Regions from separate parts of the Thermoleptolyngbya sp. PKUAC-SCTB121 genome, predicted to be linked through region 1. Evidence: riboswitches for the same ligand, from Rfam matches in the RefSeq annotation. Region 1 holds a riboswitch; the other holds the start of a gene.
What was found. Region 1 has a riboswitch for thiamine pyrophosphate ahead of JTM80_RS17730 (sodium:solute symporter family transporter). Riboswitches for the same ligand answer to the same signal wherever they lie in the genome.

Region 1 (14,557 bases):
TCGCCCCGGCCGCTATGTGGTGATGTATGACGGGCAGGGCACGCTGGAATACGGTTTTAACGCCGCAAAACTGGAGAACCTGTCCCGGCCCGGCCGCGACGTGATCCAGGTTGATCCCGCCAAAGACGCGGGCATTCTGCTCTCGATCACCGCGACCGACCCGCAGAAAACGGGCGACTATCTGCGAAACATCCGCGTCTATCACGAAGACGACCTGCCGCTGGTGGCGCAAGGCTCAGTCTTCAATCCCACGTTTCAGGAGCGGATTCGCAACTTTGGCACACTGCGGTTCATGGACTGGATGGAGACCAATGATTCCACCCAGCGCGAATGGCGCGATCGCCCCAAACCGACCGACGCAAGCTGGGCCTGGAAAGGCGCGTCGGTAGAAACAATGGTGGCCCTGGCAAATGAGATGCAGGTATCGCCCTGGTTCAACATGCCGCACCAGGCAACGGATGAATACATTGCCAACTTTGCCGCCTACGTTCGCGACCACCTCGACCCCAACCTGCGGGTGTATGTGGAATTTTCCAACGAGGTGTGGAATTGGCAGTTTGACCAGGCGCACTATGCCCAGGCGCAGGCCGAGGCCCGCTGGGGCAAAGACGTGCAGGGCGGCTGGATGCAGTGGTATGGCATGAGGGCGGCGCAGACCGCCAAAATCTGGAAGGAAACCTTTGCAGAAAAGAGCGGTGGCAATCGCCTTGCAGCGCAAGATCGCGTCATCGCTGTGCTGGCTACGCAAACGGGCTGGAAGGGGCTAGAAACCTATGCGCTAAACACGCCCGCCTGGGTTGCCGAGGGCAACGAACCCGCCTGGAAAGCCGTCGATGCCTACGCCGTTACAGGCTACTTTGGCAACAACCTGGGCAGCCCCACCCACGCCGACACGGTGCGCGCCTGGCTCTCGGAACCCGACGGCGGCTTTGCCAAAGCCTTTCAGCACCTCCGCGAGGGCGGTCTGCTGGGCGACAGCAAAGATTCCGTCAAAGACACGATCGCCCTATTCAAGTACCACGCCGACATCGCCCAGCGCCACAACTTGCAGCTCGTCGCCTACGAGGGCGGGCAGCACATCGTCGGCACGTCGGGCATCGAAAACGACGCGCAGTTGACCGAGTTTTTCATCGCGCTCAACCGTCGCCCCGAAATGGCGGAACTCTATCAACAACTGCTCGACGGCTGGAAAGAGGCAGGCGGCACGCTGTTCAACCATTTTGTGGATATTGCCCGGCCCAGCAAATGGGGCAGTTGGGGCATGATGGAAAGCCTCGACCAGACCGATGCGCCCAAGTACACCGCCCTGCAAGCCTTCATGAGCGCCAATCCTCGCTGGTGGGCAGAACCAGACTTGGGCGCTGTGCCGCCAGATCCCCCCCGCCCGTCTGACCCGCTGAACCTAGCGGGAACCGATGGCAACGATCGGTTAATCGGTGGCGCGGGCAGCGACACCCTGATGGGCGGCGCCGGCAATGACACGCTGATGGGGCACGACGGGGGCGATCGCCTCGACGGGGGCCCTGGGGCCGATGAGCTAGTCGGCGGCAGGGGCAACGATACTTACGTGATAGACCATGTGGGCGATCGCGTGATTGAGCGAGCCGACGGCGGCATCGACACGGTAGAGGCCAGCATCAGCTACACTCTACCCGACCATATAGAAAACCTGACGCTGAAGGGCACAGCGCCAGAGGGCATTGGCAATTTGCTCCGTAACGGGATATTGGGCAATTTCCGCAGCAACACGCTGGCGGGCATGGGCGGCCACGACCGGATACGCGGCTTCGACGGGCATGACTGGCTGGATGGGGGCAGCGGCAACGACACGCTGGAGGGCGGTCGCGGCAACGATACCTATGTCGTAGCCAGCCTCGGCGATGGGGTCATTGAACTGCTCAGGGCGGGAGCTGATACGGTGATTGCCTTGATCAGCTGGGTGCTGGGCGATTCTTTAGAAAACCTCACCCTCCGCGGCGATGCCCTCACGGGGCGCGGCAATGGGCTGAGCAATCTGATCATTGGCAATGGAGCCGATAATCTGCTCTGGGGCGGCGGCGGCGGCGACACCCTACGCGGCGAGGGTGGTAATGACACGCTCAAAGGCGAAGCCGGAAATGACGTGCTAGTCGGCGATGGGGGGAACGACCTGCTGGTGGGTGGCGTGGGCCGTGACACGCTGACTGGCGGCACAGGGCGCGATTCCTTTGACCTCTCGACCACGCGCAGCGGCGGACTGGACACGCTGATCGACTTTCGCCCCGGTGAGGATGTGCTGCTGGTTCCCGCTGCGGAGTTTGGTCTGGCAGATTTGGCAGGGACATTGCCTACAACACTGCCTACAACACTGCCTACAACACTCCTGCGCCAGGGCACGCGGGCAGTGCGAGAGGGCGATCGCTTCATTTATGACCGCAGCACGGGCAACCTGTTCTTTGACCCCGACGGCAGCGGCAGCGCTCCCCAGGTGCAAATTGCTCAGCTACCCGCAGGCGTGGCGATCGCCGCAGCAAATATTCTGGTGTTCTAGGCTGGCGCAACTGCGGACGCTGAGGCAGACGCTCAGGTAGAAGTTCAAGTAGAAGCTCAGTAGAAGTTCAGACAGGGGGAGATGGCGGGGGTGGCGCAGCGGCGGCGGGCGCGGGTGATTCCGCTACGGGCTGTCCCAGCAGTCCAGTTCGGACTCGCAACCACAGCCGCCCCAATAGCCCCAACAGACCCAGGAGGAAGCCAATCGCTGCGCCAGGAAGGGCGATCGCCAGCACCGACAGCACTACTGCAATCAGGATTTCCAGCGACGTAATCAAAAAATTCGCCAGTCCGCCTGTGAAGATTGTGGTCAACTGCCGCGAAAACCCCGACAGCCCCCGCATTGCGCCCGCCGCGCCGCCCCCCGCCAAAATCGCCAAACTCCACCGCAAAAACGGGTCTAGCCCGCTGGAGAACGCCGCCGTCAGCAGCGTCCCCGCAATAATCGACGCGGGAAACGCAACCAAATCCAGCAGCGTATCCAGCCACGGCACAAAGTAGGCAATCACCTCCACCAGCACCGCCACGCCCAGCGTGAGCAGCGCCGGGAACGAGTCTACCCACTGCAAATCGGGCGCAACCGGGAAATGCCCAAACAGCGCCGCCATGCTCAGCACCAAAAACGGAACCAGCAGCCGAAAACCAGCAGCCGCGCTGAGGCCGATGCCGATGCAGAGGTCAATGATTAGGTTCCAGTCCATGTTAGGCAAGGGGAGAGAGGGAGGCGGCGACGAGGGTTGGAGTTGGCGTTCCGTCGCCCCGCTGCTTACTTTCCGATGCTAATCTGATCGGGCGCAGGAACGGCGTAGGCGCGGCTACGATCGCCCAGGGTGGCAAAGTCAAATTGCTGGCGGCGGTTGGCGATCGCACTTCCGACGAGAGCAATTCCAGCAGAAACGGCGATCGCCACGGCAAAGCTCACCAGCAGGTCGCCCGCGAAGGGTAGGCCGTTCCAGGGTGAAAAATCGGGCTTGGGGAAGAACAGGGCCCCTGCGCCAATGCCCGCGAGAGCGCTGAAAAAGGCAGTTTGCCCAGTCAGACGACGGGAGTAAAGTCCCCAAATCACCGGAAACACAGCCCCAGCGCAGACCAGATCCGCCAGCAGAAATAGGTACAGCACGTCGAAGCCCCGTGCCGCAATGGCGATCGCGGGCAGCCCCACCGCCACCGTTAGCAGCCGCGAAGCCCGCAGCAGCCCGCTGGTCTGCATTTGCGGAAACAGGCGGATCAGGTCAATGGTAAACACGCTGGCAATGCCATTCAGCAGCGACGACAGCGTACTCATCACCAGCGCCAGCGCCAGCACCAGCACCAGCACCGTGAACCACAGCGGCAAAGCAAGCTGCTGCAACAGAGAAAAGAAAGCGCGATCGTCCGTGAAGCCCAAACTGGCCGCCAGCAGCCCCAGTGCCCCCGCTATCATCAACAGCGGCAGCGTAATCACCGCGGACCCCAGAAACGCCTGCTGTACGGTCTTGTCGGTGCGGCTGGCGTAGACCCGCTGCCAGTTTGCCTGGTTAAACACCTCAGCAGCAACAATTGCCAGCACCAGCGTTGCGCCAAACTTGATGCCGTCCACGTTGCCCAGCGAGAGCAGTTGGGGCGCATTCAGCCGCACAGGTTGCAGCGCCGCTTCCCAGCCGCCCATTGCCGCCAGCGCTACGAGAAAGCTGACCAGCAGCAGCGGCACCATCACCGCAAACTGAATCGCGTCGGTGAAGATAGTCGCGCCCAAGCCGCCGTAGGTGGTGTAGAGAAACGTTGCGGCAATAACCACCAGCGCCGTCCAGCCGAGGGGCACGTCTGCCAGGATTTGCACCGCTTTGGCGATCGCCGTCAGTTCCGCCGCCAGGTAGATAAACATATAAAACACAATCACCCCCAGCGCCAGCAGATACATCGCATTGCCGAAGCGACACAGCACAAACTCGTTGAGGGAGTGGCCCTGGGGCAAGATCCGGCGCAGGCGCGGGCCAATTTGGGTGAACAGCGCCAGGGGAGCCGCCGACCCCAGACAGTAGCCCACAATGCCCGCAATGCCGCTGCTGGCCCCCACCTGGGGCGGGCTAAACAAAATCCACACACCCAGCGCCGACGCAACGACGGTGGCAAAGGACATCCACGGGCCAAACCGATTTCGGCTGACCATGTAATCTTCCAAATTCATCGTCTGCTGGCTGGCCCGCACCAGCCCCAGCAGGGCAAACCCGCCCGCCGTTGCCAGCGTCACCAACAGCGCCACAGATTGAACCGACATGCTCAAACCCTCCTCTGGGAATTGTTCGGTAAAGTCGCTAGAGGCTGGTTTGGTCTTGGGGATTGTCGCAGCTTGTTCGCAAGCGAGTGTCGCTGAATCTAGTCCGCCCTTACAGGTTTTTGCCAGGATTTACGCAAGCCCTCGTGAATGCAACTCGGATGCTTGCGCGAATCGGCTGGACTGACGCTGAAGACGCGATCGCGAACGGTGACGTGAACAGATTGGAGGACAGCTTAGGGTAGGGTAGAGGGCGATCGCCCCTACCTATTTCACTTCCGTAATTTCACTTCCCTATTCTGCTAGTTCTGCCAACCCTTCGGATGTCGTCGATGCAAGCCTCGCTTCCCTCCGCTGGCATAACCCAGTCTCAGGTTCCAAGGGTGTAATCTCAGCCTGCTCTGTCTTGATTCATGTCTTGATTCAGACAGGGCAAGCACCCCTAGCTTGAGAAGTATTCTACCATTGAGCAACTGTTTCCCAGCCGCTAGAATCAAGTCACCGACTCTCAAGCCCCTCGCGCTGTTGCTCTCACTCCGGCTGCCATGCTCAAGTTCTACGACCCGCGCCTCTGTCTGCCCTCGTCCGAAGAACTGCCCGACTCCGACGAAACGCCCGTGGATAACGAACTCCAGGATCTGATGCCCGGTTTGTTGAAAGCAATCCTGGCCCAGATCTGGGCCGATCGGCAGGACTGGTTTTTTGGCGTAGACATGGGCATCTACTACGACCCAGAGGAGCCAGCCATCGTCCCCGACGGCTTTTTGAGCCTGGGCGTAGAGCGGATTGTAGACGAAGAATTGCGCCTTAGCTATGTGCTGTGGGAGGAGCAGAACATCGTTCCAGTGCTGGTGCTGGAGGTTGTCTCGCGCAAGTATCGGGGCGAGTACAGCAGCAAAAAAGCCTTCTATGCTGAGATGGGCGTGAAATACTACGCCGTTTATTCCACGCGCCGCCGCCGCAAACCGCCGCTAGAAATCTACCGCCTGCAAGACGGTGTGTACACGCTCCAGCGCGACAATCCACTGTGGATGCCGGAAATTGGGCTGGGGCTGGGGCGCGATCGCGGCACATACCTGGGCATCACGCGGGAATGGCTGTACTGGTATTCTGAAGCGGGCGATCGCTACCCCACGCCCGAAGAACGCGCAGCCCAAGCAGAACAGCGGCTCCAAGACGCGGCCGCAGAACTCGCTGCCGAGCGCCAGCGTACCCAGAGACTCCTGGAGCAACTGCGGCAGCGCGGCATCGACCCGACGGAGCTACTGGAAGGACTGGAATAGGAGCGATCGCCCGCTAGCATTGTTCAGCTTACGGTCCTGATTTGCGAATCAGGCTCAGCGGCTGAGCCACTGCCAGTGCTGATAGTTGGGATGCAAATGGCGCGGCAAGGCAGGATGGCGGATGGAGCCTAGCTCATGGCGATCGCCCACGGTCAGGGGCAGGCGATCTCGAAGTGAAGGATCAGAAGCAAGCAAACTGGAGCAGTCAGATTTTAGATTTCGCATTGCGAACCTCCTGGTAAATCAACGATCAGGAGGCACATCCAAACCTGTCACCATGCTTGATGCAGCCAAATTATAGGCAACTTGGACAGCAAGGGCATGTGCGAATCTTTTTTTGTGCCTTGGGGGGCAGCCGTTTCAGCGTTCAAACAGGCTGAAAAATTGGCTCTTCTCTAATCATATCGAACAAACTTTCATTTTGTAGCATAAGATACTGAAATCTGGAGCGCATCCTCCTGGAGAGCTAGACCAAGGGTGGGTGGGGTTCCTATCCCAACGCAGACGGTTTTTCCCACTCTACAGCGCAGGCACAATCTCGCAGAATGAAGATGTTGAGTAAAGGACATTCCCGATGGCGTTCTCCCTGCAAAGCCTCTACGACTGGTATCGCGATGTCATTCGCAATCCCAAATACCGCTGGTGGATTATCTTAGGCACGATTGCATATATCGTTATGCCATTCGATATCGCGCCCGATTTCATTCCCGTCATTGGTCAAATTGATGATGCGATTATTATCACGCTGCTGTTCACAGAAGTTTCTCAACTGCTAATCGAGCGCGTGAAAAACAAGAAAGAAGTGGTGGATTCTGAGCAGGTTACGTCTGCGGACACGCCTGTCGATGTGCAAGCAGTTTCCATCGATTAAGGTTTCAGGTGACTGGGGTTTCAGGTGACTGGGGTTTCAGGTGACTGGGGTTTCAGGTGACTAAGGTCTCAGAAGCCGCATCGTCTGCATTGACCCAGTGTGTTCCTCAAAAGTGGGCGATCGCCCTTTCCCAAAGTGGCCAGTGTCGAGCCGCGCTTCGGCAATGAAGGAGTCACGGGTGGGGGTTGAGCCAAAAATTCGGACTAGAGTTGTGGCAGAGAGTCGATTCTGAACTTGGGATCGGCTCTCTGCGTGTGTTGTCAGGCTCATCTTGCTGGACTGCGAATCCCCTGCGTTCAGCCCTACGCTTTGACTACAGCAACCCTCGATAGCGGATAAACACGAGGATCACCGCCCAGGAACCCAGCGCCACCTTTAGCGCCACCAAAATATTCAGAATGGGAATCACGCCGCCGCTGACTAGGCTGCCCAGTTCGCCGTGCGGCAGTTCGAGGCCCACCAGCGTCATCACGGCTAGCACGATAAAAATCATCACCGAGACTTTTTCCCAGCGGGCGGTGTGCCAGCGCTGATAGATGCCCTGCATCAGTTCGGAAGAGGATGTGATCGCCACCAGTCCAATAGCCGTGCCGCCTGCCACGCCAGCCGCAAAGCCACCGCCAGGGCTAAGGTGTCCGCGAATCGCCAGTTCAATGCCCACCAGCGCCGCGATTGTTGCGCCCAGCCGTGCCAGCACGATGGAGGGTTCGTCTGTAAAGCGGCGAAACTTGGCCGAAGGCTTTTCGTTTGCCAGCAAGAAGTAGGCTCCCATGATGGCAATAGTGAACACCACGACTTCAAAAATGGTGTCGTAGAGCCGATTGCGAAAAATGATGCCCGTGACGGCGTTGGGCACGCCGCTATCTTGCACGATAGCTTCAACAATGGAGAAATCCAGTTCACTAGGGGCAGGCTGGGGCATCAGCAGGATTTTCAAAAAAATGGCAACGCCTGCCAGCAGATAAATCCAGATCATGGGTGCTTTGCTCCGGGAGTGGGTGGGCCAACGTAGGCGATCGCCGGGGAAGAGGGCAACTCGGCTTGCAAGATGTCGTAGATGCGGCGGAGGCGCGTGGCAGTCTGGTAAGTCGCCTTCACGGCTACATCGTGTGGGGTAGAGGGGTCGTCTGCCTCAAGCTGAGTGCAGGTGAGATGCACCTCCTTTTCGAGGAGCGCCTGCTGCAAATCTTCTGGGCTGAGATAGGGAATTAGCTCCAGTCGCAGGTGATACTTACCAAACGTTAGCCGGAGGTCGTTGATGAGCGACTTGAGAGGAGAGTCCGAGGTTGCTGGCGTGGATTGCCCCAAAGGCAGGCTAGCGTCCTCGGAAAGCAGGTTGAGGGCGATCGCTTCGTCCTTTAGCACGCCCAGCCGCAGCACCATCGAGGAACGCACCGCTACCGCGTAAAGCGTTACCGCTAGCATCGTGCCCACCATTGCCTCCGTCAGTGCCACGTCTGCTGCGCCCAGCAGCGTGTATACCAACGCCGCCACTGCGCCCAGGATGCCGCGAATCACTAGCGCATGGTAGGGATTCACCTGAAACACCAGCATGGCAGCGGACAGAGGCAGAAGCGCCGTAATTGCGTACACGTATTCGTCGTGTGGCCCGAATATGCTGTGTGGCATCATACGTCCCCCTGGTCAGTCTGCGGTTCACTGGTGATGCTGCTAAACGGCTCTACAGCCTCTCCCCAGCGTTCTTTGGCAGGCAGGTCGCTGGCGCAATAGGCCAGCACATAGCCTAGCATGGTGTTCCACAGCGCCAATGAGAAGATAGCCAGCAGCAGCAGCGGCCACTCGCGAGGAATTTTCAGCAGTAGCCCGAAGACGATGCTGAGAGATCCCAGGGTGTCGGCAATCGAGAGGCTGTGCAGTTTGTAGAGAACTGAGCGATCGCCCACCAGCGGCCAGGTTCCCCAAAACCAAAACACCAGCCCCAGCGCGATGCAGCCATAACTCAAAAGGTCTATTAAGGTATTCACAACTGGCATAGTGATCATGGTGGGTTTCTAATCTGTTGAAAGGCGGTTTTAGAGGATGTTTGAAAAGTCCTACTGTTTGTAGCAAAGTGTGCAAGATCTCTCTAAATCCCCCTTGAAAAGGGGAACTTTAAGGCGGTTTCCCCCTTTTTAAGGGGGGCTAGGGGGATCTCTGAGTGCTTAACATCACAGGTGATACCTTTTCAAACACCCTCTTAGACAAAAGTTCTACAGATCTACACAAGTTTTCCTCTAGTTTTCTAGAGAGTTTGTGACAGGTCATTGAGCCGTTTGATGACGTGAGCCAGCAGCATCAAGCCTGCATTGCCAACACTCAGAATCAGCACACCCACTACGCCGATCATCCAGTCGTCTTGCAAGATCGACACAATCAAAATCATGATTGAGGTTTTGGTGGCAATGCTGGCAAAAGCTAACATTTTTTGCCAGATATTATCGTCTTGCCATGCTTCATAAAGTGGAATCAGCAACGCCACCAACATGATCAGGAGAATGAGCTTCATGATGGCCCCCCTCGCGTCACGCGATGCACTTCGAACCAGCCCGCTTCGTGATATTTCAGCACAATAGTTTTGGGTGTGAACGTGATCAGAAATATATCCAGAAAAAGCAAGTGGGGCGATCGCCGAGGCTGCACATGCTGCAAAACAATTTCCTCCCGTTTGTGGGGACGGAGAATCATTTCAAGGGCTTCGGCATAGGCTTGAGGAATAGAGGCAAACACCTTGAACAACACCCTCAGCCATTCGCTGAGGCGGTCGTTTCGGCCAGTATCGCCCCGGGGCAACAGCAGCGCCACGGTTACGCCGATCACGATATTTGCCAAGCTCAAATTTGCGGTGAGCAAGAACCAAATTGTGAGCCGTAAGATAAGCTGCCGAGCTAGTTTGCCACCCATGCAAAGACCATCCAGAAGACGAGGATTAACATTAAGCTCATGCCGCCGATTAAATGCTCGAACTTTTCAGCCGTGCGGGGAAGTTTGACATTGGCTTGCCGGAAGATCAGCTTGTGGGCAATCCAGGCAATTCCAATAATGAGCAGCGGCTTCACGACATTTTCGACCGTATATGCTTCGTAGTAGACTGCGTTAGCCAGCACCAATCCACCCAGCAGCACCAGCATCGCCGCCCAAAATCCGGGCTTGAGTGGCTGGCTCTGCGAGTCTGGTGGAAATTGGCGATGGGGCAGGAAGATAAACTTTGCAAAGGCGATCGCCGTTCCGACGGCTGCCAGATTCATGCCAACAACCTGCCACGGCAGTAGGCTCTTCATCGTCAGCACTTTTGCGCCAAAGCCCGACAGCAGCGGAAAGCCAGAGATCGAGAAACTGGCGATCGCCAGCGCAATCCACAGCGACCTGCGAATTGGCACTTGCTGTAGCTCTTTGAAACTGCGACTGGGCAGGTTGCCTGCCAGCAGGAATAAGGACGACTTGACCATTCCGTGCGTCAGCGCGTAGAAGCCACCCACCTCCGGAGCCGCCAGCACAAAGCCCAACTGTGAGATGGTGCTAAATGCCAGCAGCCGCTTGGTGTCTTTTTCAAAGACGGCATAGGCCACGCCCAACAGCGCCGTCCCCACGCCAAACACCCGCACCATCGGATCAATTTCTGGCAGCAGCAGGGCGCAGCGCATCAGGGGATAGATGCCGGCCTTGACTACCACACCCGACAGCAGCGCCGACACGGGCGACTCCGATTCCGAATGAGTGAGCGGCAGCCATAGCCCTGCAACAAACACACCGCCCTTGACCAACAACCCCAGAAAAATCAGGGCGATCGCCTCCAAGGGCGCACGGCTCAACCCCACATAGGCAAAGGAGTGATTCGCTTGGTAGACCAGCACCGCCCCCATCAGATAAAACAGCATCGCCGTATTGCTGACAAAGAGGTAGCGCAGACCCACCCAAATCGAGCAATCGCTCCGGGGATAGGCAACCAGCAAAAATGCCGCAATGCTGATCACCTCCAGCGCCACGTAGAGGCTCATAAAATCGGCACAGGCAAACGCTGCGTTGACACTGCCGTGCAAAATCGTGAGCTGGGTATAAAAAAACGCCGACTTGCCCGTATCCCAGCAGTAGAGAATCACTGCCGCCGTCACCAGAGCATTTGTGAAAATGAAAAAGCCGCTTAGCGGATCGAGCAGCAGCGTCACGCCAAACCGATCCAGCAGCCCCAAACTGAGGGGCACCTCGCGCAGAAACAGCAGCGTGGCATAAACCGCCGAGGCGAGTGCCGCCGCCAGCGCCAGAGGACGGGCCAGACGGGGTATCAGGTACACTGCAAAGCCAGCAAACAGCGGCAATGCCACCCAACCAATGGTCAAACGACTCATCGTGGTGTTGCTAATGCTCAGATCTGTGGCAATCGGGCTGCTAAACGAAAACCCGCTCATCCACCCATTGAACCCTTCTAGGAGGCCGACGAAGTTGGTCATGGCGTGTTCTCCCTTTCAATCTCGTTGGCCTCCAAGATGGGGTTGTCTCGTGCCAGTTTCATGATGCCGACCAACATCAGCGCTTGAATGGAGAACCCAATCACAATCGCAGTCAAAATCACGGCCTGGGGCACGGGGTCGGCATAGGCAATCCCTGCTGCGTTGTCCAGTGCCTCGGTCAGAATCGGCGTTTTCAAGCCCTCTCGCGAAGCAATCAGCACGTAATAGGCAATTACGCCCGTACTCATCACGTCCATCGAGATGATTTTCATCACGAGGTTCTTTTTGAAGACGATGCCAAAGAACCCGCACAGAATGGTGGCGATCACAAAGGCCTCTAACACAGCATCCTCCTTGCCCAAACTAAGACCGACCCCAGGCCCCGCCGTAGCCCAATCCCTTCGGCGATCGCCTCGACCAGTCCTGTATGGCGTGAGCCAAAACTATAGACTTAATTCAATCATCAAATACCCGTTGATAGCAATCATACTATGATTCTCGGATTGGTTTGCCGTGTTTGAGGATATGAACTTTTGACGAAGGCAAAACAGTCTAGCCAGAGCAATCTAGCCAGAGTATTAGTCAAAGGGCTAGTCGAAGGGGTAACTGGAGATGGCTAGCCAATGTTCAGCAACAGCTTGGCAATGTTGAGGTAGATCAAAATCCCCAGGATATCGGCAACTGTGGTGATGAACGGCGATGCCATAAATGCTGGGTCAAAGCCCATTTTGTGGAACAGGTAGGGCAGGAGCGTGCCGACAGTGGCAGCCAGTGCGGCGATCGCAATCAAACTCAGTCCCACGGTCAGCCCAATCTCCACCTTGCCCACAAACACCATCGCAATGCCCAATACCAGCACTGCTAGCACAATCCCCAGCGCGGCCCCAGCAAACAGTTCTCGCAAAATCACCCGTGCAGGTTTCTTGTTTCGCAGCTCGTCGGTACTCAGCCCGCGAATCAGCACGGTTGAAGACTGCGCCCCGATATTGCCGCCCGTGTCGATCAGCAGCGGCGTGAAGAAGGCGAGTTCTACCACGCTGTCCAGCACCTCTTCGTACTGCGACATGATGAACACCGTGGCGATGTTCGTCACCACCAACACCAGCAGCCAAGGCACCCGCCTTTTCAAAATTGACCAGAAACCGCTGTCGAAATAGCTCTCGCCCTCAGCCCGCACGCCGCCGATGGCGTAGATATCTTCGGTCGCTTCCTCTTCCAAGATGTCGATTACGTCATCAACCGTGACCACGCCTAGCAGAATGCCTTCCTGATCCACAATTGGCAGCGCCAGCAGGTCATAGCGCTGAATCAGCCGTGCCACCTCCTCTTGGTCTACATCGGCCCGCGCAAAAATCACATCACGCTCCATCACGTCTTCTACCCGCTGATCTGGCGATGCCAGAATCAGATCGCGCAGGGATACGGTGCCCAGCAGTCGCTTGACTGGGTCGGTGACATAGACGTAGTAGGCGACTTCCTTGTCGCGGGCCAGTTCCCGAATGCGCTCCTGGGCCTGGCTCACGGTCATATCTGCCCGCACCGAAATAAATTCGGGGGTCATCACCCGGCCGGCAGTGTCGGGTTTATAGCCCAGCAGCAGCGCGGTGGCCTGGCGTTCGCTGGGGTCGAGTTGGGCTAGTACCCGCCGCACCAGGTTTGCGGGCATTTCGTCGAACAGGTTGGCCCGATCGTCTGGAGCCATGCTCTCTACGATGTCGATCGCTTCTTGATCGCGAAACTCTTCTAAAAGAGATTGCTGAACATCGCTGTCGAGATATTCATAAACGGCGATCGCCTCTGATTTACTCAACAGGCGAAACGCAAGCATTTGCATCGGCCTCGATAATCCCTGAATCGCTTCGGCAATATCGACAGGAGGAACCGGAACCAGCAGCATTTTTGCGCCTTCGTAGTTTTTTTGCTCCAGCAGTAGTTGGAGCTGATCGCGAACAATGTCACGCAGCTCGCTGCTGGAGGTCGGGTTGGCGGCTTGAGTCATTGCCTTTGTCCTCCTTAGCTTATAAACATCAACAGGTGAAAACCAACAAGACGAGTGGGCTGGTCGAATTAGATGCGGTCGAATCAGGTGCGATCGCCCTCTCCGTTACACTCCCACATTGTTCAACAAATGTTCAACAAAAGCCCCACCCTGACTAGGTTAGTCAAGCGTTGCAGCAAGTTTTCTAAGCGTTTTTCAAGAGTTTTCCGAAAAACCTGGCCATACCCGCCAATCTTTCGCTATACTTGAAAAGGCAACGCGGGATAGAGCAGCCTGGTAGCTCGTCGGGCTCATAACCCGAAGGTCAGTGGTTCAAATCCACTTCCCGCCACCAAATTTGATCCCTGTAATGGGTTTCTAGGTCAGGAGGAGTCAGTGTGAAAGCTGGCTTCTCTTTTTTTCGGATGCTTTTTCGGATGCAAAAATAATCATCTGTTTTGATCAGGACTTCCGCACTTGCGATCAGCTCTTTGGGGTTTGGACAATTTCTTACGGCTGCGCCCGCCCGCGAGATGCGCCCGCGAGAAATTGTCCAACTGCGTAAGTCCTATTCATGACGCAATTTTCCTGCTTTTTGCGATTTTCAGGGGAAAACTGCCTGGTTTTGTAGAGGACTCCGCACTCCCAGCGCCTTCAGCCAGCCCGGTAGAATAGAACAGGTGATGCGAAAGCGGTGAAACGAGCATGGTTCCTAAGATTCGGCGACCGTTGGTGGTGGGGAGTGTGGGGCTGACGGCGAGTGCCTGGTTGCTGCAACTGGGGCATCCCACCGGGGCGCACTGGGGCGAAACGATTGTTTGGGGGGCGATCGCCCTGGGGGGTGGCCTGTGGTGGTTCAGACAACAGCAGCCCGCGCCAGAGTTGGACACCACGGCTCCGCTAGATCGCACCACCGTTGAGCAAGTGCTGAAGGCGCTGGAGCCGCTGCTGGATCAGCTAGAGCGAGAATCGGCAACGACCTCTGGCAGCCCGACCGACAGCACCGTTGCGCTGTCGCTACAACCCGATCCGCGCGATATTGCTCCGCAACACTGGCGCGATCGCCTCGCCCTCCTCAAAACCGAGCTAGACCGTGACGCGCTGAATGTTGCCCTGATCGGCGGCAAGTCCGTTGGCAAAACCACGCTTGCCGAGCGCCTCACTGCCGACTGGCTGCCCAATATGCCCCAAACGGTG
Region 2 (14,557 bases), 440 kb from region 1:
GCGGCGGCCAGATCGGCGACAAACTGGAGGCGATCGCCCACCGCTGCATACTCCACCACATCGGTTTCCAGCCCGTCATGTCGTGTCTGCAAAGTTTTGAACGACACGGCCCGGCTGATAATCCGCCCATCCACCTCCGGCAACGCCACATTCATCGCTACGTCGCGCGGCGACAGCCCCCGGCTTTGAGCCTGCCACTGCTCCCGCGTGCCGCCGCTGAGAATGACCTGAAGCACGGGCGCATCCAGCCGGGTCCACAGGCTCACATCCGGCGCGTCGTCCTCCAGTCGTGCCAGCGAAAAGCTCGTCGTATTCAGCACCACCTGCACGGCTTCTTCGTCCTTGGGCTGGAGCAGCGTCAGCAGTTCCGCCTGCACGTCTGGATCGCGCAGCGAGGAGACAAATACCGGAATCGGCTGCATTCCTCGCGCCGCCAGCAGTTCGCACAGCGCCTCGATGGGCTGCGTGTTTCCTGCCAAGTAGTGGGCGCGGTAGAACAGGAGGGCGACGTTTGGGGCAGGCTGGGGGTTGGACGCTTGCCTGGGCGGTTTGCAAATGCCTGAAGCAGCGTACACGCCAATCTTAGGAACAGGCTGGGGAAACGATGGACTAAAGGACTGGCCAAAGCACTCGTCCGCCAGAAATAGCAGGGCATTGACCCAGTTTTCGCGGCCGCCTTCAGTGAGGTATCGCCAGAGACGGTGGACGGCAGCGAGGGGGGCGGTAGAGTGGCTGAGCAGATCAGGATCGGGGCGATCGTCTCCGGGCAGCACAAACAAGGTTGCGCCCGTTTGGGCAGCGGTTTGCTTTAGCACTTCTAGCCCGTAAGGCCAGTAGGCGCGGCCACCCAGCAGGCGCAGAATAATGACCTGGGCCTGGCTGAGGACTTCTTCGGCGTAGGTGTCAATGCTGAGCTGCTGCTGAAGCTGGAGGAGGCTGGCAACGCGCAGGGCCGGAACGCCAGCAGGCAGGTGGGGCAGGGCGTGGGCAAGGCTCTGGATATCCGTGTCGGCGGCAGTCAGGAAAACGATAGGCGCGGGCGTTTGCTCCAGAAAAATCACGCCCTCGGTGTCGGGATTCCAGCCTCCAGGGCTGGCGGCTAGTCGATGCATCGTATTGTTGAAAATCTATGCTCTGGGGTGAACATCTTTCAAAATCCTTATGCCTCCCAGCGCCAGGTAGACTCGCAGGATACCATAATGAACGGTTGTTAAACTCCTAGTCCAGAGTCCTCCTGTCTAGCGTTCCATCGTGCCCCCTGCATCTCATCTCCAGGCAGCGGAGAGAGACTGGTTTCCGTCGCTGCTGCACTCATCCCATATGCCCACGCCCGAACCGTCGGTTGATTCTCTGATTTTGCCGCTGGCAGTACTGCATCAGCTTCAGGATTTGCTTCAACAGATGGCGCTGTGGGTCCAGTCTTCTGGCGATGGGGCGCTGCTGTTGGGGGCGACGACGCTGCCGCTGGCAGTACAGACGCAACTGCCGGATGGCAAGCAGTTTATGGTGCTGGTGTCGCGCCCCTTTAGCGTGCTGCTGAGCGGCTGGCAGTCTGAGGGGACTAATGTGCCCGGACAGGCTGGTGATTTGGATGCTGCCGAGGAATCGCAGCGGGTGGATTTGACCTTTGATCCGGGGGCGATCGCCACCTTTTTGCAATCCCTGATGGAACTGTGTCAGACCGAGGCAGACCTAATGGCGGCGCTACAGGCGGCGGGCGATCGCCTCCAGCCCAACGATCCCCTCGCCCAGACGGAATTTACCCGGCGACTGGTAGCTCTGCTCACGAATCCTGAACTGTCGATAGAACCAGAGCGCTCGTCGCTAGAGCAGCAGGTCGTCGCCCGCACCCACGACTTGCAGGAGGCGGTGCTGGCAGCCCAGACCGCGAATCGCGCCAAGAGTGAGTTTCTGGCCGCAGTTAGCCATGAATTGCGAACCCCGCTAACCACCATTATTGGTATGTCTGCCACGCTGCTGCGCTGGTCTCTGGGGGAACTCAGTCCGCGTCAGCGCAGCTTTTTGCAGACGATTCATGACAGCGGGCAGCACTTGCTAGAACTCATCAACGACATCCTCGACCTGTCGCAGGTGGAGTCGGGGCGGGCCGTGCTAAAGCTGAGTCCATTTTCGCTGACGATGATGGCTCAGCAGAGCATGAAAACAGTCGAAGAAACTGCCCTGAAGCAGGGCGTAGAGCTGGCGCTGGATCTGCGAATTGACCCTAGCCGCGATCGCTTCGTCGCCGATCCGCATCGGGTCAAGCAGATTTTGCTGAATCTGCTCAGCAACGCCGTGAAGTTCACCGCAGCAGGCGGCAAGGTGACGCTGCGAGTGATGGCCGATCCTCAATACGCCATATTCCAGGTGATCGACACGGGCATCGGCATTCCCGAACAGCAGCGCCCCTTGCTCTTCCAGAAATTTCAGCAGCTTGATAGCTCCTACCAGCGGCTCTATCAGGGCACAGGCTTGGGGCTAGCGCTAACCAAGCAACTTGTGGATCTGCACGGTGGGCGGATTATGGTCGATTCTACGGTGGGCGTGGGGTCGGTGTTTACGGTTCAGCTTCCGGCCCGCTCAAAAGACGATGCAGCGGAGGCAACTGCGCCCATTCCGGCCTTGGATGGGCTGGGGCGCACCATTTTGGGACGGGTGGTGCTGGTGGAAAATGATGAGCTAACGGCCAACATCATCTGCGACATGCTGACGGCGGCAGGATATCAGGTGGTGTGGGTTCTAGAAGGCTCCACCGCCTTTAGCCAGATCGAGCTACTCCAGCCAGATGCGGTCATCGTTGATGTGCAGTCGCCCGAAAATGCGGGCGCGGAGCTAATTCACAACTTGCGCCATAGCCCAATTACCCAGCATTTGAAAGTGATTGCCCTGGCAAGTGATGAAGCTTCACCCTACGCAGCACCCGCGATCGCCGCTGCCGATTCTTGCATCACCAAACCGATTCAGCCGGAGGACGTGCTGCCGAGAGTGCTGTCTCTGGTGGCGATCGCCGAAACCTCTTGACCCGAACGTCCACCTTAACGTTCAAGGATCAGGGATAGGCAGGGTGATCCGGGCAATTCCCAATCCTTGACCCGAACGTCCACCTTAACGTTCAAGGATCAGCAGACCCAGTAGTAATCAAGAGAATCTGCAAAAATGAGCCAGACGGAAATGCCTCGTCTGGCCCACTTCAATTCATCTCTCAGTTCAAAGCAGTTGCCAACCAGAACCTTAGAGGTTTTGCAGGAGGCTGACCAATCCCTGGTGCGTGAGAGCTTCTAGCAGCAGCATCGATACAAAGCCAATCATCGCCAGCCGACCGTTGAGCTTTTCTGCATATTCCGTAAAGCCAGTCCGCGCTTCGCTATCTACATACATCTGCGGCTCAACAGCGTAAATATTTTGTCTGCCCTGCTCTTCGGTAACAACTCCTCTCATGTCAAACCTCCTTAAAACCTTATGTAAATAAATGTAACGCAAAAGTTAACAAATGTAAACTACTCTCAGGTTCGGTTTTCTTGAGTTCTGCAAGAAAGGCGATCGCTCCAGACTCTTGGCAGCCGCTGAGTTCCGCTAGCATAAAGGCGTTCAGGCTTGTGGGAGGGCGCTTTATGATTGATGTGGATTATTGCCAGATGATGGCGAAATACAACCAGTGGATGAACTTCAGGCTGTATGCCCTGTGCGCTGAGATGTCTGATGGCGATCGCCGTCAAGATCGGGGCGCATTTTTCAAGTCTATTCACGGCACGCTGAATCATTTGCTGTATGGCGATCGCGCTTGGCTAGGACGGTTTACCCATCAACCTCTGACGGGTTTGGCAATTGGGCAAGACCTTTATGAGAATTTTGACGAACTGCGACAGGCACGGGAACAGTGCGACAAGGAAATTCTGATCTGGGTTTAGAGGATTACAGCCGACTGGCTGGCACAACCCTTCACATTTCACAGCAAGGCTGATGGCAAAACGCATACGCTGCCGACTTGGACACTAGTGGTGCATCTGTTTAACCATCAAACGCACCACCGAGGACAGATCACTACGCTGCTATCACAGTTGGGCCTTGATCCGGGTGTCACGGATTTGCCCTGGCTGCCAGATCTGGCAACTGCCGTAGGTGCAGATATCGTAGGTGCAGATATCGGAGATCCGTCAGTAGACCCGTCCCTCTAGAACAGTCGCCAAAACAATCGCAAAAACAGTCGCAAAGGCAACGGCCTCAGTCGATATCATTGCCGACTATTGCAAGATAGATGCAGCATTTCATTTCTTGGGATATGGTGTAAGCAAGCCAAAATCCCGATACTGGCGGATTTCCCGACGATACTAAGCGTTATGACTCATCCAGCCCGCGACCCCGCCATTCTGGATGCCGTGGCACTGCTCAACGGCTACGGGTTTGACATGGACGGCTTCGCGGCGGACTATTTGGTGAGCTATTGGGCGGTCAACCACCCGGCACACTGGATTCGGGCAGCCATCGTCGAAGCGCTGTATCAAGGACGCTACCGAGCCGTATCAGTGGGGCAAATCTTGGCCGTGTGGCGGCGGCGGGGACAGCCCATTCCCCACTACACGCCAGATTTTGAACGAGTGGTGAGCGGTCGATTCGGCGGGTTTTCGGCGGCTCCCTCAGCCAGTGCTACTATTTCTCAATCATCGGTTTCTCAATCAACCGCTTCTCAAACGCCTGCTCGCCAAAACCAATCCACCTCCGTATTTTCTTCGGAGTCTGCACTGGATGAACCTGGTTCTGTGGATAGGGCGATCGCCCCACCCAGCGAATCTGAACTCGCAGACGCTGAACTGCCTGCGGATCAGTCTGATCCGAGCGCAGACTCCTCAGGTTCAGACTCTCAATTAGACTCTAGACTAGACCCTCAACCAAACCTCCAATCAGCCCCTCCGTTAGACCCTCAAGAGGCTTCGGAGCCGAGCAATATAGCTGCAACAAACGTAGCTGCGACAACCGAAGACCAGCCAGGCCCAACCGAGAACGAAGACGCTTTCGGCTGGTGGGGGCGGGGCAGCGTGGCCCAGAACCCAATCCATCAGTACGTGCCGATTATTCCCCGCATTGAAGCGTCGGCGTTTTATGCCAAACTGCGGGCCGTTGCCTGTGGCGGAGATGAGGCTGGCGAAGGCGCAGTCCTTGTGGCAGACGGTCAGCGGCTGGCGCAACCTTCCATTTTGCGGAATAGTCCGCTGCTGGACAGCATGGAGCAAGCCCAGTTGGGTGAACAGAACTAGGCGACCAGAACTAGGCGACCAGAACTAGACGCGACCAGGACTAGACGCGACCAGGACTGAACACCTGCGATCGAACGTTTTGCAAAGAATTCCTCTGTTTTGCAATCGGTTTCTTGGATTCTCCTGCCAGGAATGGTATAACAAACGCAGCTAGGGGTGCCTGAGCGATTCAGGCTGAGATTACACCCTGAGAACCTGAGACTGGTTAGCACCAGCGGAGGGAAGCTGTTTATCTGAGGAACTAAATATGAGAGCATCCTGGGTCGCCAAGCGACGCGGACAGAGCAACGTGTCTCAAATGCACTTTGCTCGACAAGGCGTTGTGACGGAAGAAATGCAGTTTGTGGCTGAGCGCGAGCAGTTGCCTGTGGAACTGATTCGCTCGGAAGTGGCGCGGGGACGGCTGATCATCCCTGCCAATGTGAATCATGTGAACCTGGAGCCGATGGGGATTGGCATAGCCACCCGCTGCAAGGTGAATGCAAACATCGGTGCGTCGCCCAATTCTTCGAGCCTACAAGAAGAAGTGGATAAGCTGAAACTGGCGGTGAAATATGGTGCAGATACGGTGATGGACTTGTCTACAGGCGGCGGCGATTTGGACGCGATTCGCTCGGCCATCATTGCTGCATCGCCTGTTCCCATCGGCACAGTGCCGATTTATCAAGCATTGGAAAGCGTCCACGGCAACATCGAAAAGCTGACCCCCGACGACTTTTTGCACGTCATTGAAAAGCACGCGCAGCAGGGTGTGGACTACATGACGATTCATGCGGGAATTTTGATTGAGCATTTGCCGCTGGTGCGCGATCGCCTCACGGGAATCGTCTCTCGCGGCGGCGGCATCATCGCCCGCTGGATGCTGGCCCACCACCAGCAAAACCCGCTTTACACGCACTTCCAAGACATTATCGAGATTTTCAAAAAGTACGATGTGTCATTTAGTCTGGGCGACTCGCTGCGGCCGGGCTGCCTGCACGATGCCTCCGATGCGGCCCAGCTTGCGGAACTGAAAACGCTTGGTCATCTCACGCGCAAAGCATGGGAATCGGACGTGCAGGTGATGGTTGAAGGCCCGGGCCATGTTCCGATGGATCAAATCGAATTTAACGTGAAAAAGCAGATGGAGGAATGCTCCGAAGCACCATTTTACGTATTGGGGCCGCTCGTGACGGATATTGCACCCGGATACGACCACATCACCTCTGCGATTGGGGCGGCGATCGCCGGATGGCACGGCACCGCGATGCTCTGCTACGTCACACCCAAGGAACACCTGGGGCTGCCCAATGCCGAAGACGTGCGAAACGGGCTGATTGCCTACAAAATTGCTGCTCATGCTGCCGATGTCGCCCGCCATCGCCCCCATGCCCGCGATCGCGACGATGAGCTATCTCGCGCCCGCTACCACTTCGACTGGAATCGCCAGTTTGACCTGTCGCTCGATCCAGAACGCGCCCGCGAGTATCACGACGAAACCCTGCCCGCCGATATCTATAAAACTGCTGAGTTTTGCTCGATGTGCGGGCCAAAGTTCTGCCCCATGCAGACCAAGGTGGATGCGGAAGCGCTGACGGAGTTGGAAAAGTTCCTGGCGAAGGAGCCTGCGGTAGGGCGATGAAGGAGACGGAGGGTTGGCGTTGTGTCTCTCCTGCGCCCACCCTCTAGGACTTTCCATCCCCAACCCCTGGGCTATACTAGGCTCAGTTTTTGCGTGGGGAGGCGGTGGTGCTGGTGCGTGGCGTTCGGCGGTTAGCAATACAGTTTGCGGCGGGGCTGGTTTCTCCGGCCATAGTAGGTCTGGTGGGGCTACGTCCGGCGATCGCCAATCCGGGAAGCTTGGTCGAGTGGGGGTCGCTGCGAACTGAACCCGTCGTAGCACCTGTCTCGCCGCCGCCCAGCGCCGTCCCCATCGCGCCCGCCGCCACCTGGCCTGATGTGCCTGCGCTGGGAGCCGCTGAGCCGTTTGTGCCAGAACCAGAAGGGCGATCGCCCGTGTCGCTGGTGGTCGATCTGAGCGATCGCCGCGTCTATGTCTACGAGCAAGAGCAGATTAAAGCTAGCTTTCGCATCGCGGTGGGTCGAGCGGGTTGGGAAACGCCGACCGGTCGCTACGAAGTCATCAGCATGGTGGAACACCCCACCTGGCAGCATCCGTTTACGGGCGAAATCGTGCCGCCAGGACACGGCAACCCGCTGGGAGTCCGCTGGATCGGTTTCTGGACAGACGGCAAAAACACCATCGGCTTTCACGGCACTCCCAACGAGGAAACTATCGGACGCGCTGCCTCCCACGGCTGCATCCGCATGTACAACGATGACGTGGTTGCCCTGTTTGAAATGGTGCAGGTTGGTACGCCAGTCCATGTGGTTCCCTAGTGGGGCTTCCTGGCGCAGCGTTTCCTAAAGCAGCGTTTCCTGAAGCAGTATTTCCTAAAAGTGCATTTCCTAAAAGTAGAGACTCCAGAGACTCCTCTCCTAAAACTGCCCGCTGCGCCGCGCCGCCAACTGCTGCACAAACTCGGCATGGGCGGAAGACTGGATGCCGGTCTGCAATCCCTGCATCACCTGCATCATGTCTCCCCCACAGAGCGCCACCACATCCAACCACAGCCCCGGAAAGATGCGGCTGCGAAGGAAGCCGTCGGCATCGGGCGGCAGCACAAGATATTCGCCTTCGTTCAAATAGAACCAGTCCAGCCCGTTTTCTAAGCTCCGCCACACAATATATTCTTGAACCCCGCTGCGGCGATAGACTTGCTTTTTGGTGTGGAGGTCGATGGAGGCGCTGCTGGCGGCAATCTCGACAATCAGTTCTGGTGCGCCCTCGATATAGTCATCTTCGCTAAGGCGGGACTGCCCACCAGCAGCCGGGTCAATCAGCAGCACAATATCTGGCTGGGGTTCATTGTCTAGGTCGAGCCGCACGGTTGGAGCATCTGCTACTTCTACGGCAGGTGTTGCAAGCCAATAGGTGGAAAGCCAAAGCATCATCTGAGCATGGGGTTTACCATGACTCCTAAAGCGGAGAGCAGCGGGCACGTAGACGACTCCTTCGATTAGTTCGGCTTTTTTGAGATGGGGCATCGCCTCGTAGCGCCGCTCAAACTCGGCCCGCGAGAGGTGGTCGCCGCTTTCCAGGGGCGGCAGTCTGCTGACGGGAGGAGAGGTGGGGCGATTCCCGTAGGGATCGCTTCGCGAATCGCGCTGGGTCTGCGTCATGATTGGGAGAGTTGACGTTTATAATCACTACGGATGAAGCGCATCCTGATAAAGCACGTTCTGAGACGTGGGGTCAGCCGCTTCACCAGAATTCTTCCTATTGTACGGTTGCTGCTCGGTTCCTCTGCCTGCCTAAAACGCCATGAATTCCACCCTTGCACTGTTGAGAAGCCGATTAGAAGCTGCACTGGTTGCGGCGTTTGGGCCGGACTTGGCTGATGCTGACCCGGTTCTGGTGCCTGCCAGCAATCCCAAATTTGGGGACTATCAGGCGAATGGCGCGATGGGACTGGCCAAGAGACTGGGCATGGCTCCGAAGGCGATCGCCTCTCAGCTTCTCGACCATCTGGACGTATCCGACCTATGCGACCCGCCAGAAGTAGCCGGGCCCGGCTTCATCAACCTGCGGCTCAAGCCAGAATACCTAGAAGCGCAACTCAAGGCCATTCAGGCAAACCCGCGCCTGGGCGTTGCGCCCGTGGCCAACCCGAAGCGGGTGATTGTCGATTACCCCAGTCCTAACATTGCCAAGGAGATGCATGTGGGCCACCTGCGTCCCTGCGTCATTGGCGATGCCCTGGCGCGAATTCTGGAGTTTCTCGGCCACGACGTGCTGCGGCTAAGTCACATCGGCGACTGGGGCACGCCCTTTGGAATGCTGATTGCCTATTTGCGCGAGGCCTATCCCGACGCGCTGGCGGGCGGCGAACTCGATCTGGGCGACCTGGCAACGTTTTACCGGGCCGCCAAAAAGCGGTTTGACGAAGACACGGACTTTCAGGAAGCCGCGCGGCTGGCGGTAGTGAAGCTTCAGGCGGGCGATCCAGAAACGATTCAGGCCTGGAAAGTCGTCTGCGATTTGTCGAATCGCACGAATCGCAAAATCTTTGACCTGATGGGTCTGTCGCCCAAGATTCAGGAGCGGGGCGAATCGTTCTACAACCCGCTCTTGCCCGATGTGATTGCAGAACTGGATCGGCTGGGGCTGCTGGTGGAAGACCAGGGCGCGAAGTGCGTGTTTTTAGACGGCTTTACCAACAAAGAGGGGAAGCCGCTGCCGCTGATTGTGCAAAAGTCGGACGGGGGCTATAACTACGCCACGACGGATCTAGCGGCGATTCGCTATCGCGTGACAGAAGACCGGGTGCAGCGGGTAATCTATCCCGTTGGCGCAGAACAAATCAATCACTTTGCCCAGATTTTTCAGGTGGGCAAGCGGGCGGGCTGGATTACCGATGAAACGGAGTTTGTGCATACACCGCTGGGCAATATTTTGGGCGAAGATGGCAAAAAGCTGAAGAGTCGCTCTGGCGAAGCGGCGCGGCTGGTGGACTTGCTGGAAGAGGCGATCGCCCGGGCCCGCGCCGACCTGGAAGCCCGCCTGACCGAAGAAAACCGCACCGAATCCGAGGACTTCATCGTCCATGTGGCCAACGTCGTCGGCATTGGCGCAATCAAATACGCCGACCTCAGCCAGAACCGCACCAGCAGCTACATCTTCAGCTACGACAAGATGCTGGCGCTGCAAGGCAACACCGCCCCCTACATGCTCTATGCCTACGTGCGGGTGCAGGGCATCAGCCGCAAGGGCGGAATCGACTTCGAGGCGCTGGGGGACAATAGCCGGGTCGTGCTGCAAGACGAGGCAGAGTTTGCCCTGGCCAAGTCGCTGCTGCAATTTGACGAAGTGCTGAGCGCAGTGGAGGCCGATCTGCTGCCCAACCGCCTGTGCGAATATCTCTTCGACCTCAGCAAGACCTTTAATCAGTTCTACGACCGCTGCCCCATTTTGCAGGCCGAAGACCCGCAGCGCACCTCGCGGCTGCTCCTGGCAGACCTGACCGCCCGCACGATCAAGCTGGGGCTATCGCTGTTGGGGATTCAAGTTTTGGAGCGGATGTAAAAAACGAAGAGGGAAGAACGAAGAACGGAAACCTGTTCTTCCCCAAGAAACAAGAAAAAAGAACGAAAACCGAAGAAAGATTCTTCCCTTTTCTCTCTTCTCTCTTTCCTCTTCGTTTCTAGCCCCCACAGCCCCCACAGCCCCCACAGCCCCCGCAACCCCCGCAACCCCCGCCGCCGCCGTCGCCGCCGCCCCCATCACCACTCCAGCCATCGCTCCCCCAGGAAGACAAATATCCACTGCCACTTCCGGTGCTGGAAACAGGAGAGAGTGCAGCCCGTAAGCTGGCAAACTCTTTGCCGCGTAGTGCGGTGGTTCCGGATAGGGCAATGAGGAACAGAAATTGAGTTTGCTGCACGGCGCTGAGGTCGCGGGTGCGGAGCGTCATGGCGGATTGATGAGTCGCTCGGATCTGTTGCAAAGCGCGATCGCCATACCGACTCGATAGAGGCGGCAGTTGGAATATTGCGATAACAACCAGCCACACCACAATCATCATCAGCAGAAACCCAACGGGCCGCCCCCGCGAAAGGCCGACCAGCACCTTGGCAATGCCCAGCAACAGCGGCAACAGCAGCAGCAGCACGGGATAGAGTCGCGCTTTGGCAGCCTGGGCGGGCGACAGAGCCAGTCCAAGCGCCTGTAGGCGCGATCGCAGGGTTTCGGTCGCCCGCGCATTATTCCGACGGAGGCTCTGTACCGTGGCTTTTGAGCCATTCATGCTTTCCAGAATCGCCCGCTCTAGCGGGTGCTGCGACGGCTCCGGCGCAACCAGCGGCACCAGGAATCCCTCCTGGGCATCGATAGCAGGGAGTTGCGATCGCGCCATGCTTACAATTGCCGTATCAATCGCCCGATCTGCCCCACCCACCAGATAGGCAACGTCGTAGGGATCGAGCGTCGGCAGCGACTGTCCCTCCACGTTGCCAGGTTGTCGGAGCCATCGACGCAGCGCCCATGCCACCAGCAGCGTGCTGCCCAGCACGAAGAGATAAAACTGCAAAAACTCTGGCCCTCGAAGATCTAGCGGGTTGGGAATCGGGGCGATCGCCGCGCAGCTTGTTAGACTCAATGCCAGCACCACCAGGCCACCCAGCACCACCGGAGACTGCTGCACAAACTGCCAACCAGACCGCCAGCCAGACTGCCAGATCGCCGCCCACCGGCCTGCCCAGTCTGGTCGAGGCAGCACCCAATGCTGCTGCACATTGACCCGGCGGAATTGCAAATCTCGCCCAAACCGCAGGCTCGGATCGGGCCAGATGTCTGGGGGCGGTGCTTCCCCAAACCAGGCTTCGTAGCTCTGCAAGGTTTTGCGATACCAGTCGTTAAATTTGTGGTGTTCGGTCTGGCCGCCCTGGGTTGGCTCGTGGTGCAGCGGCATTTGCAGCACCTGTGGACAAAACACCTCCCAGTAGGAGCGGCTGTAGGTGAGATGCTGATGCCATGCCTGGTCTACCTGATCCGACGGCGTGACGGGATGCCCTGCACAGACTGCCAAAAACGCAAACTTTTTGTATTCCTCAATCACTCGCTGGGTATAGTTCAGAGACCAACAATTGTCGCGAGCAAGGCGCTGGCTAAAGCTGAGCGCTGCGCCGGGCTGGTCGAGCGAAAAGGCTTGCAGTCGGTCGTAGAGGGCTTGCTGTTGGGGCGTTGTCGAGTGGAGGGCGATCGCCCCCCGACCAGACCGGAGGGCGGCGCTAGAGAGATTTGAGGCATGGGGAAGATCCGGAGTAGGACTCATAGGCACCTAATCTAGGGAGTGTAGAAGAGGAGTGCAGAAAGGGTTCCCGATTGCTTTCGCTCTATTAAATTTTTCAGACGCGATTTGCCCGAAGAGATTTAGAATCTCTATCACTCAAGACTTGATATAAATACAGGCTGCACTGCTAGGCTTACGAAAATCGACCTTAAAGAATAAAGAATCGGTCTATCACCAGCTATCAATTTCAGCTATCAATTTCAACTACCCATTTCAGCTACCCATTTCAAAAATGACAAACCAACAGACAAACCAACTGATACCAAACGATTTTCCCGCCGACCCCCAACTTTCCCACCAGCGTCCCCAATCCATCCTTACTCGCAACAATGTCACTGTTTCAGGACAGGGCACTCAGCCGATGCTGTTTGCCCACGGCTTTGGCTGCGACCAAAATATGTGGCGACTCGTTACGCCAGCCTTCGCTGCCGACTATCAAATTGTGTTGTTTGACTATGTGGGGTCGGGCAAGTCGGACTTGCGAGCCTACGACCCAGAGCGCTACAGCCGCTTGGAGGGCTATGCTCAGGATGTCTTAGAGATTTGTGAAGCGCTGGATCTACAGAATGTCATGTTTGTAGGGCATTCGGTGAGCAGCGTGATTGGAATGCTGGCGGCGATGCAAGCCCCCCAGCGGTTTGAGCGGCTCATCCTGGTGGGGCCGTCGCCCTGCTACCTCAACGATCCGCCGGACTACTGTGGCGGTTTTGAGCGAGAGGATATTCTGGGATTGATGGATCTGATGGATAAGAATTATCTCGGATGGGCCAGCTTTTTGGCTCCCGTTATCATGAAAAACGAACAGCGTCCCTCACTCTCAAAGGAACTGGAAGAGAGCTTTTGCTCAACAGACCCAGTGATTGCACGGCGCTTTGCCGAGGCAACGTTTTTATCAGATTATCGGGGGATTCTGGCTGACATGACCGTACCTTCGCTGATCTTGCAGTGTGCCGAAGATGCGATCGCCCCTACAGAAGTCGGCCACTATCTCCATCGCCATCTCCCCCACAGCACCCTCAAGCTCATGCAGGCAACGGGTCACTGTCCCCACATGAGCCATCCCGACGAAACCATCCAGCTAATCCAAGATTATCTTTCCGCCGCTCATGTCATCAGAGCCGCACAATAAACCGCAGAATGAACCGCAGACCGCATCACCTGTCGAACGGTGTGCCTGCCATCTAGATGAATTGCTGGACACCGCGCCATGCGGTTTCCTGGCATTCACCGACGACGGCACAATCACCCTGACGAATGCTACCCTGCTGGAACTGCTGCAATGCGGTCTGGACGAGGTGAAAGGGCAGCGCCTAGAAGCCTTGCTGCCAACCGCTAGCCGCATTTTCTACCAAACTCATTTTTTTCCGCTGCTCAAGCTGCAAGGCAAGGTTGAAGAAATCTATCTTCCAGTTCGCTCTAGAACGGGGGAAAGCCTGCCGATGCTGGTGAATGCGACCCGCCATCAGCGCCAGGGGGAAGTGCTAAATGAGTGCGTTCTGATTCCGATCCAGCAGCGGAGCGAATATGAGGAGGCACTGCTGCAAGCCCGCCGCGATGCCGAAGCTGCCATGCAAGCTCAAATCCAGGCCAACGCCGCGCTAGAGCAAACCCGGGCCGCCCTAGAGCAGAAGCAGACGGAGCTAGAAGCCCTGAATGCTCGGCTAGAAGATCTGGTGCAGCAGCGCACGGCCCAGCTAGAACAGGCGCTCGAGTTTGAGGCGCTGCTCAAGCGAATTACGGATCGGGTGCGTGATAGCCTGGATGAGGCGCAGATTTTGCAAACGGCAGTGCAGGAATTAGGGGCAGGGCTGGCGCTGGTGGGGTGCAATGCCGGGCTTTACAATGCGGCGCAAACGCAGGTAACGATTGACTATGAGTATCACCAGGATGGGGCTGTACAGTGTTGTAGGGTCGAGGATTTAACCATCGAATCGGCGACAATGTATGCGGCGATCGCGCAGGGGAACTCTGGCCCCTTTTGCTGTTATTTGCCTGAGTGCCCTCGATATGGAGCGGGCCATTGGGCGATTTTGGCGCGTCCGATTTATGACGATCAGGGCATTCTTGGCGATTTGTGGCTCTTTCGTCCGGCTGAGCAAACCTTCAGCGAGGCGGAGGATCGGCTGGTGCAGCAGGTGGCCAATCACTGTGCGATCGCCCTCCGCCAGTCTCACCTCTACCAAGCTGCTCAGCTTCAACTGCATGAACTGGAGGAGCTAAATCGGCTCAAGGACGATCTGCTGAACACCGTGTCTCATGAAATGCGATCGCCCATGTCCAATATCCTCATGGCAATCCAACTGCTGGAGGTGCATCTAGAACCCCTGGGTGTGTTCGCAGACGAAGCAGGAATCGTGAAGCGCTACTTTCGAGTGCTGCAAGACGAGAGCCAGCGCGAAATTCGGCTAATTAACA

Region 2: another riboswitch for thiamine pyrophosphate. It lies ahead of thiC (phosphomethylpyrimidine synthase); the one in region 1 lies ahead of JTM80_RS17730 (sodium:solute symporter family transporter).

Annotation. Positions count from the first base shown of each region.
Region 1 is NZ_CP070366.1:4,309,968-4,324,524, reverse strand. Features, by position in the region: gene JTM80_RS17740 (calcium-binding protein) at 1-2,530, shown strand, start outside; gene JTM80_RS17735 (DUF4126 domain-containing protein) at 2,598-3,230, opposite strand; gene JTM80_RS17730 (sodium:solute symporter family transporter) at 3,296-4,786, opposite strand; TPP riboswitch at 5,113-5,237, opposite strand; gene JTM80_RS17725 (Uma2 family endonuclease) at 5,329-6,066, shown strand; gene JTM80_RS17720 (hypothetical protein) at 6,121-6,261, opposite strand; gene JTM80_RS17715 (YkvA family protein) at 6,641-6,937, shown strand; gene JTM80_RS17710 (Na(+)/H(+) antiporter subunit B) at 7,251-7,913, opposite strand; gene JTM80_RS17705 (DUF4040 domain-containing protein) at 7,910-8,566, opposite strand; partial or broken gene JTM80_RS17700 (monovalent cation/H(+) antiporter subunit G) at 8,656-8,931, opposite strand; gene JTM80_RS17695 (hypothetical protein) at 9,180-9,443, opposite strand; gene JTM80_RS17690 (Na+/H+ antiporter subunit E) at 9,440-9,838, opposite strand; gene JTM80_RS17685 (cation:proton antiporter) at 9,823-11,280, opposite strand; gene JTM80_RS17680 (cation:proton antiporter subunit C) at 11,379-11,726, opposite strand; gene mgtE (magnesium transporter) at 11,999-13,381, opposite strand; tRNA gene JTM80_RS17670 (tRNA-Met) at 13,639-13,715, shown strand; gene JTM80_RS17665 (DUF697 domain-containing protein) at 14,066-14,557, shown strand, end outside.
Region 2 is NZ_CP070366.1:4,748,562-4,763,118, reverse strand. Features, by position in the region: gene cobN (cobaltochelatase subunit CobN) at 1-1,112, opposite strand, end outside; gene JTM80_RS19435 (ATP-binding protein) at 1,252-3,021, shown strand; gene JTM80_RS19430 (chlorophyll a/b-binding protein) at 3,232-3,438, opposite strand; partial or broken gene JTM80_RS19425 (DinB family protein) at 3,612-4,175, shown strand; gene JTM80_RS19420 (hypothetical protein) at 4,338-5,252, shown strand; TPP riboswitch at 5,395-5,492, shown strand; gene thiC (phosphomethylpyrimidine synthase) at 5,500-6,873, shown strand; gene JTM80_RS19410 (L,D-transpeptidase) at 6,978-7,631, shown strand; gene JTM80_RS19405 (Uma2 family endonuclease) at 7,731-8,474, opposite strand; gene argS (arginine--tRNA ligase) at 8,617-10,377, shown strand; gene JTM80_RS19395 (TIGR04222 domain-containing membrane protein) at 10,496-12,124, opposite strand; gene JTM80_RS19390 (alpha/beta fold hydrolase) at 12,504-13,271, shown strand; gene JTM80_RS19385 (ATP-binding protein) at 13,249-14,557, shown strand, end outside.